2 regions of the uncultured Oscillibacter sp. genome follow, and region 2 is predicted to be linked to the other one. Evidence: predicted binding sites of a transcription regulator. Region 2 holds the regulator's gene; the other holds the start of a gene.
The links. Region 2 encodes NrdR, which represses ribonucleotide reductase genes. Its sites were predicted from a motif close to CACNANATNTNGTG; they were not measured.
Positions count from the first base shown of each region.

Region 1: the regulator NrdR is predicted to act here: its motif matches at 2,284-2,297, upstream of nrdD (anaerobic ribonucleoside-triphosphate reductase).

Region 1 is NZ_CATMPS010000003.1:113,806-118,214, forward strand. Features, by position in the region: gene Q1M04_RS03405 (polysaccharide biosynthesis C-terminal domain-containing protein) at 1-289, shown strand, start outside; gene Q1M04_RS03410 (DUF4118 domain-containing protein) at 345-1,433, shown strand; gene Q1M04_RS03415 (response regulator) at 1,430-2,137, shown strand; gene nrdD (anaerobic ribonucleoside-triphosphate reductase) at 2,384-4,409, shown strand, end outside.
Region 2 is NZ_CATMPS010000037.1:20,663-25,071, forward strand. Features, by position in the region: gene Q1M04_RS13745 (hypothetical protein) at 1-443, shown strand, start outside; gene Q1M04_RS13750 (hypothetical protein) at 522-1,043, shown strand; gene nrdR (transcriptional regulator NrdR) at 1,251-1,715, shown strand; gene Q1M04_RS13760 (TIGR00282 family metallophosphoesterase) at 1,817-2,590, shown strand; gene Q1M04_RS13765 (YbaK/EbsC family protein) at 2,613-3,095, shown strand; gene Q1M04_RS13770 (DNA repair exonuclease) at 3,097-4,194, shown strand.

The DNA.
Region 1 (4,409 bases), on a different contig from region 2:
GGATGCCATGTGCAAGGGCCTGGGCCAGCAGAGCGCCAACGCCCGGTACAACCTGCTGACGAACCTCATGGACGTGGCCCTGCTCTGGCTGCTGCTGCCCCGGTTCGGCATGGGGGGCTATTATTTCAGCTTCGCCGCCTCCCATTTGGTAAACTTCGGCCTGAGCCTCCGGCGGCTGGGGCGCTCCGTGGAGCTGGGCCCCCTGGGGCCCCTGGTCCGGGGGCCGGGGCGGAGGGACCTAAAGTGGCTTTGGGGCCTTCTGGGGGGCGGGCGGAAGGCGGGAGATTGAATTTTGCCGGACTTTCTGTTATAATAGAGAAAACCAACGGAAAGGAGCTTCCGCCATGACCTTCCGCAAGCCCTGGGCCTCGCCTCTCTTCCCCGTCTCCCGGCGGGACTTCCTCATCACCGCCGTCATCCTCCTCTGCGCGGTTGGGCTGTGCTTCATTCTCTGGCTGGCGGGCAGCATCGACGGCTTCGCCGCCCCGGTTTTCGTGCTGGCGGTGCTGCTGATCTCCCGGCTTACCAGGGGCTACCTCTACGGGTCCATTTCCGTGATCCTGGGGGTTATCTTCGTCAACTTCATCTTCACCTACCCCTACTGGGCCTTTGACTTTCACAACCCCGGCTATCCCCTCACCTTCTTCACCCTGCTGATGATCTCCCTTATCACCAGCACCCTCACCGCCCAGGCCAAGCGGCAGGCCCAGCTCCTGGCGGAGAACGAGCGGGAGAAGATGCGGGCCAACCTCCTCCGCTCCGTCTCCCACGACATCCGCACCCCCCTGACCTCCATTGTGGGGTCCACCTCCGCCGTGCTGGAAAACCCCGGCCTCTCGGAGCGGGAGCAGCGGGAGCTGCTGGAGAACGCCCGGGAGGAGGCCCAGTGGCTGATCCGGGTAGTGGAAAACCTCCTCTCCATCACCCGCATGGGGGACGCCCAGGCCCGCATCGCCAAGGAGCCGGAGCCCGCCGAGGAGGTGCTGGGGACCGCGGCCCAGAAGTTCCGCCGCCGCTTCCCCCAGGTCAGCGTCACCGTCTCCGCGCCGGAGGAGCTGCTGATGGTCCCCATGGACCCCATCCTCATCGAGCAGGTGCTGGCCAACCTCCTGGAAAACGCCGCCGTCCACGGCAGGGCCGCCAACATCGCCCTGCTGCTGGAGGCGGAGGAGGACTTCGCGAAAATCACCGTCCGGGACGACGGCAGGGGCATCTCGCGGGATGAGCTGGACCACCTGTTTGACGGCCGTCTCAAGTCCCGCCGCCCGGCGGACGGGGACGGGAAGCGCAACATGGGCTTAGGCCTCTCCGTCTGCCGGGCCATCGTCCTGGCCCACGGGGGGAGCATCACGGCCCGGAATCTTCTCCGGGGGGCGGAGCTTTCCTTCCGCCTGCCCACCGCCGTTCAGGCCCTGCAGGAGGTATCCACATGAATATACGGGAAAAGATATTGGTCGTCGAGGACGAGAAGGGCATCGCCCAGTTCATCGCCGCCGTGCTGGACGGCCAGGGCTATGAGACCATCCAGGCCCGCACCGGGGCGGAGGGGCTTTCCATGATCTCCTCCCACTGCCCGGATCTGGTAATTTTGGATTTGGGCCTGCCCGACATGGACGGGCTGGACATCCTCCGGCAGCTGCGGAGCTGGTCCAGCCTGCCGGTGGTGGTGGTCTCCGCCCGCTCCCACGAGCGGGACAAGGTGACGGCCCTGGACCAGGGGGCCGACGACTATCTGACCAAGCCCTTCGGCACCGCCGAGCTGCTGGCCCGGGTCCGCACGGCCATCCGCCACACCCGCACCGCCAGCGGCAACGACGAAATCGCCCAGAAGGGCACCTATTCCGTGGGGGAGCTGGTCATCGACTACAACAAGCACCAGGTGCTGGTCCGGGGGGAAAACGTGAAGCTGACCCTCAGCGAGTTTCGCATCGTGGCATTGCTTGGCAAGCACGCCGGGAAGGTGCTGACCTACGATGCCATCATCAAGGAGCTCTGGGGCCCCCGGGCGGGAAGCGGCAACCAGATCCTCCGGGTCAACATGGCCAACATCCGCCGCAAGATTGAGCGCAACCCCGCCGAGCCGGAGTACCTCTTCACCGAGGTGGGCGTGGGCTACCGCCTGGCGGAGGGCGAGTAACGGCCCGGCGATTTGTAAAATTTTCCTAAAAAAATTAACAAATTTTTCCATTAACCCGCAAACCCTTGCCGCGCCTGGCGTTGGGGGATTACGGCCTCCGCCGGTTCGGAATTTTTTTCAAGAATGTAGCAAAAAGCACTTGCGCCCCCTATATCTTGTGTGTTATGCTTGGCCTACTGCCAAAGTATTGTGGTAATCGCGGGCGCGATTACTACTGCGTGTATAATTACTGCTAGGGGGATACAAATGAAAGTTATCAAAAGAAACGGCACCGAGGTCTCGTTCGACATCACCAAGATCTTATCGGCCATCACCCGTGCCAACGAGAGCATCGACGCGGAAAAGCGCATGACCGCCACCCAGGTCCGGCGCATCGCGGAATCCGTGGAGCTGGCGTGTCAGGAGCTGGGCCGTTCCCCCTCTGTGGAAGAGATTCAGGATCTGGTGGAATACCAGATTATGGCCCACGGGGCCTTCGAGGTGGCCAAGAACTATGTCACCTACCGCTATACCCGCTCCCTGGTCCGCCGGAGCAACACCACGGACGACCGCATCCTCAGCCTCATTGAATGCTGCAACGAGGAGGCCAAGCAGGAAAACTCCAACAAGAACCCGGTGGTGAACTCCACCCAGCGGGACTACATGGCCGGCGAGGTCTCCCGGGACCTCAGCGAGCGGCTGCTGCTGCCCAAGGAGATTGTGGAGGCCCATCAGGAGGGCATCATCCATTTCCACGACTCCGACTATTTCGCCCAGCACATGCACAACTGCGACCTGGTGAACCTGGAGGACATGCTGCAAAACGGCACCGTCATCACCGGGACCCTCATTGAGCGGCCCCACAGCTTCGCCACCGCCTGCAACATCGCCACTCAGATTGTGGCCCAGGTGGCCTCCAACCAGTACGGCGGTCAGTCCATCTCCCTGGCCCACCTGGCCCCCTTTGTGGACGTGAGCCGGAAGAAGCTCCGGGTTATTGTGGAACGGGAGCTGAAGGAAATCGGCGTCATCCTGGACGAGGACAGCCTCTCCAAGCTGGTGGAGACCCGCCTCCGGGAGGAGGTCCGGGGCGGCGTCCAGACCATCCAGTACCAGGTGCTGACCCTCTTGACCACCAACGGACAGGCCCCCTTTGTCACGGTCTTCATGTATCTCGGCGAGGCCAAGAACGAGCAGGAGCGCAAGGACCTGGCCCTCATCATCGAGGAGACTCTGGAACAGCGCTATGAGGGCGTGAAAAACGAGGACGGCGTGTGGATCACCCCCGCCTTCCCCAAGCTCATCTACGTGCTGGAGGAGGACAACATCCGCGAGGACGCCCCCTACTGGTACCTCACGAAGCTGGCGGCCAAATGCACCGCCAAGCGGATGGTCCCGGACTATATCTCCGAGAAGAAGATGCTGGAGCTGAAGGTGGACAAAAACGGCGAGGGACACTGCTACACCTGCATGGGCTGCCGCAGCTTCCTGACGCCCTACGTGGACCCGGAGACCGGGAAGCCCAAGTACTACGGGCGGTTCAACCAGGGCGTGGTGACCATCAACCTCCCCGACGTGGCCCTGAGCTCCGGCGGGAACATTGAAAAATTCTGGGAGATTTTTGAGGAGCGTCTGGAGCTGTGCCACCAGGCCCTGCTGTGCCGCCACGAGCGCTTGAAGGGCACGCCCTCCGACGTGGCCCCCATTTTGTGGCAGTACGGCGCCTGCGCCCGGCTCAAGAAGGGCGAGCCCATCGACAAGCTGCTCTACGGCGGCTACTCCACCATCTCCCTGGGCTACGCCGGGCTTTACGAATGCGTAAAGTACATGACCGGCAAGAGCCACACGGACCCCTCCGCCACCCCCTTCGCCCTGGAGATCATGGAAACCATGAACGCCGCCTGCCGGAAGTGGAAGGCGGAGCACAACATCGATTTCAGCCTCTACGGCACCCCCCTGGAGTCCACCACCTACAAATTCGCCAAGTGCCTCCAGCGCCGCTTCGGCATTGTGGAGGGCATCAACGACAAGGGCTATATTACAAACTCCTACCACGTCCATGTGACGGAGCAGATCAACGCCTTCGACAAGCTGAAGTTCGAGGCCCAGTTCCAGCACCTCTCCCCCGGCGGTGCCATCAGCTACGTGGAGGTGCCGGACATGCAGAACAATCTGGAGGCGGTGCTCCAGGTGATGAAATTCATCTACGACAACATCATCTATGCCGAGCTGAACACCAAAAGCGACTACTGCCAGGTCTGCGGCTGGGACGGGGAAATCCAGATTGAGGAAG
Region 2 (4,409 bases):
TGGCCCTCAGCGCCGCGCTGATGAGCGGCGTGTCCCTGGCGGCGGAGGCGGGTTCCCCCCAGGACCCCCTGGTGACCCTGAGCTATTTGAACGACACCTTTTTCTCTCAGCTTATGCAGCGTGTGGACCAGAGGATCGCTGAACGGACGGGACAAGCCCTTCCCGGCGGCGGGGTCTCCGCCTCCTTCGTGGTGGTGACCCTGAACGAGGGACAGACCCTCACCGGCGGCGTCGGCTGCGAGGTGATGCTGCGGGTGGGCAGCGCCGTCTGCGTCTCCCCCTCGGACCCGGGGCTCGTCGACGAGACTACCGCCTCCACCCTGGCAAACGGGGGCGCGCTGGCCCAGAACCACCTGTATATGATGACCATCGAGGGCCGGGGCGTCCGGGCCACCGCCGGGACGGTCAAGGTCCTGGCCCGGGGGAGCTATACCGTGGCCTGAATCACATAGTCCCGCCCGCTTGCGCATAGAATGGCGTAAGCGGGTTTCTATTTTATAACGGCGGGAGGGACGGCGGACATGGACAAATTCCCCTTACTGATGGACGGCAAACCCACCGGGGAGCTGACTGCGGAGCGGGAGGGGCTCTACACCTGGTTCTCCGCCCGCTGCCCCCTGCGGCCGGATGGGCTCTGGTGCGCCTGGGCCGTGGGGGACCGGGGGGAGCTGCGCCTGGGGGTGCTGGAGCCGGAGGGGGCCCAGGGCCACATCCGCCGCCGCTTCTCCGGGAGGCTCACCGCCCCCCTGGGCCGCCTCCTCCGGGGAGAGGTCCGCCCGGCGGGGGCGAAGGAGCCGGAGAACTGGGAGCCCGCCCCCGCCCCAGAGCAGCTCTTTCGGGCCCCCTGGCTCCGCCAGAGGCTGAAGGGCGCCCAGGGCGCCAAGGTCCGGCTATCGGGCGAAACCCGGTATCTGGCCCTGCCCTATGACCCGGCAAAGCCCTTTCCCCTGACCACCCTGTTCTGCTTTGCCCGCCTGAGGAGCATCGGCGGGGGGACGTATATCGTCTTCGCCTTCGACAGGCAGGACCGGCCCGTTTTTTAAGCGCGCCGCTTCCTGGAGAAGCTTTCCAGAAATAGGAAAAATTTTCGAAAAAGATTTGACAAAATTCTATCAATTTTGAAATTTCCGTGATATAATACACCCGAACGTTCCCGGGATGCCTCCGAAACCGCCCCGGGAAGTACCGAAGGTGCCCGTAGGTACGGACGCGGGCCGCCGGAAGCCCGGCGGAGAATCAGGAGGTCCTTTATGAAATGTCCCTATTGCGGCTTTAATGAGAGCAAGGTCATCGACTCCCGGCCGGCCGATGAAAACAACAGCATCCGCCGGCGGAGAGAGTGCCTTTCCTGCTCCCGGCGCTTCACGACCTACGAGACGGTGGAAAGCCTCCCGGTGGTGGTGGTGAAAAAGGACGGCAGCCGCCAGAGCTTTGACCGGGGAAAGGTCCTGGGCGGCATGATCCGGGCCTGTGAAAAGCGGCCCGTCCCCGTGGCCCGGCTGGAGAAGGTGGCCGCGGAGATTGAACAGGAGCTCCAGAACTCCATGGAGCGGGAGATCAGCACGGAGGTCATCGGCGAGCGGGTTATGGAGAACCTGCGGAACATCGACCAGGTGGCCTATGTCCGCTTCGCCTCGGTCTACCGGCAGTTTAAGGATATCGACAGCTTCATGGAGGAGCTGACCAAGCTGCTGGCGGAGCAGAACCAGCGGTAAGCAAAAGCGGCCTGCCGGAAAAATTCCGGCGGGCCGCCGTTTTTCCCTTTGCAAAGCCCCGAATCTTTGCTATACTATAGTCCTTGGATTGGAGGACGTTTATGCTGTATCACATTCTCGCCGTGGGCGATGTAGTGGGGGAGCCGGGACTCCGGCACCTGGAAAAGGTGCTGCGGCCCCTGCAAAAATTAAAGAACGTCTCGTTCACCGTGGTGAACGGGGAGAACGCCTCCGGCGTGGGGCTGACCCGGGACCAGGCGGAGCGCATCCGGGACGCCGGCGCCGACGCGGTGACCCTGGGCAACCACGCCTTCGGCAAGGCCCAGATTGGGAATCTGCTGGACGGCGCGTCCTGGCTTCTCCGGCCCGCCAATTATTCCGGCCGGGCGCCGGGCCACGGCTGCGAAATCTTCGACCTGGGGAGCGTGCGCATCCGGGTGGTGAACCTCATCGGCCGCTGCGGCCTGGCCTGGGGGGCGGACAACCCCTTCACCCTGGCGGACCGTTTGCTGGAGCGGGGAGAGGCGGATTTCACCCTGATAGACTTCCACGCCGAGGCCACCAGCGAGAAGCTGGCCCTGGGCTACTATCTGGACGGGCGGGCCTCCGCCCTCTGGGGCACCCACACCCATGTCCCCACCGCCGACGAGCGGGTCTATCCCAAGGGCACCGGCTATATTACGGACCTGGGGATGACGGGGCCTGTGGAATCCGTCCTGGGCATCGAGCCCCAGCAGTCGGTGGAGGGCTTTTTGGGAGGACTGCCTGGGCGGTACAGGAACCCGGAGGGGCCCTGCAAGATGCAGGGGGCCCTCTTCACCCTGGACAGCGCCACGGGCCTGTGCGCCTCCGTGGAGCGGATTGATATTAGATAACAAAAGAGAGGTCGTTTCACACATGTCTATCGAGAAAGTAAGAGCCTATTTCAAGCGCTTCGGCATTGAGGACCGCATCCGGGAGTTTGAGGTTTCCTCCGCCACGGTGGAGCTGGCGGCGGTGGCCGTGGGCGTGGAGGGCGCGCGGATTGCCAAGAGCCTGAGCTTTAAGGTGGAGGACAAGCCCGTCATCATCGTGGTGGCTGGAGACGCCAAAATCGACAACAGCAAATACAAGGCCCGGTTCCACACCAAGGCGAAAATGCTCACCCATGAGGAGGCCCACAGCCTCATCGGACACGACGTGGGAGGTGTGTGCTCCTTCGCTCTGCCGGAGGACGTGAAGGTCTACCTTGACGTGTCGCTGAAGCGGTTTGAGACGGTCTTTCCCGCCGCGGGCAGCGACAACAGCGCCATCGAGCTGACCTGCGGCGAGCTGGAGAAATATTCCTCTAACTTTGCCGGGTGGGTTGACGTCTGCAAGGCGTGGCAGACGGAGGGCTGATATGCTGAAATTCATCCACGCGGCGGACTTCCATCTGGACAGCGCCTTTGCCGCCCTTCCTCCCGGGCGGGCGGCGGAGCGGCGGCGGGAGAGCCGGGAGCTGGCCTTCCGGCTGGCGGACTATGTGAACGCCCACGGCGTGCAGCTGGTGCTGCTGGCGGGAGACCTCTTTGACAGCGCCGCCCCTTACCGGGAGACCGGCGAAGCTCTGGCGGAGGCCCTGGGGCGGATGAACGCCCAGGTCTTCGCCGCGCCGGGGAATCATGACTGGTGCGGCCCAGGAAGCCCCTGGGTCACAGTGGACTGGCCCGAGAACGTCCACATTTTCCGGGAGAATGCCATGACCTCCGTGGACCTGCCGGAGCTGGGCGCCGCCGTCCACGGGGCGGCGTTCACCTCCGCGGAGCAGGGAAGCGGCCTCCTGGCGGGCTTTTCCGCGCCGGAGGACGGGAGGGTTCACCTGGGTGTTCTCCACGGCGAAATCGACCCGGCGGAGGCGCGCTACAACCCGATTCGGAGGGAGGAGATTGCCGCCTCCGGCCTTTCCTATCTGGCCCTGGGACACATCCATAAGCGGGGGGAGCCGAAGCGGTACGGCGGCACGCTCTGCGCCTGGCCCGGCTGCATCGAGGGCCGGGGCTTTGACGAGCTGGGGGAAAAGGGCTTTTACGAGGGGGTAACCGACGGCGGGAGGACGGTCTCCTTGACCTTCGTGCCCTTCGCCCGGCGGCGGTATGAGGTTTTGGAGGCGGACGTGACGGGCCGCTCTCCCCGCTCCGCCGTGGAGGCCGCGCTGCCGGAAGACACGGCCAATGATCTTTACCGCATCCTCCTCACCGGCGAGACCGGGGAGGGCGGCGCGGATGCGAAGGCGCTGGAGACGGCCCTGGCCGGGAATTTTTACGCCCTGGAGGTCCGGGACCGCACCCGGGTGGCGGCGGACGTCTGGGCCCGGGCGGGGGAGGACTCCCTCCGGGGCCTGTTTCTCCGGGAGCTCCGGACCAGGTGGGACGCCGCCGGGGACGCGTCGGAGCGGGAGGCCGTCACCCAGGCGGTGCGCTTCGGCCTGGCGGCCCTGGACCACCGGGATTTGGGGTAAGGCAGATTTTAGGGGATCTTACCCGGAACATGCTCTCTAATGAAACAACGGATCGGGAAGCAGAACCCCGCTTTTCGATAAGATGGTTAAAAAAACGGGGCTTGTTCATTTTTCATCGGCGTTCAGCGAAAAAGTGAATCACAGCAGCGCCGGCCAAGCCGGTTCCTGCGGCTGCGAAAAGCATCGTATTTACGCCTGCCAGGTCAATCAGCGTC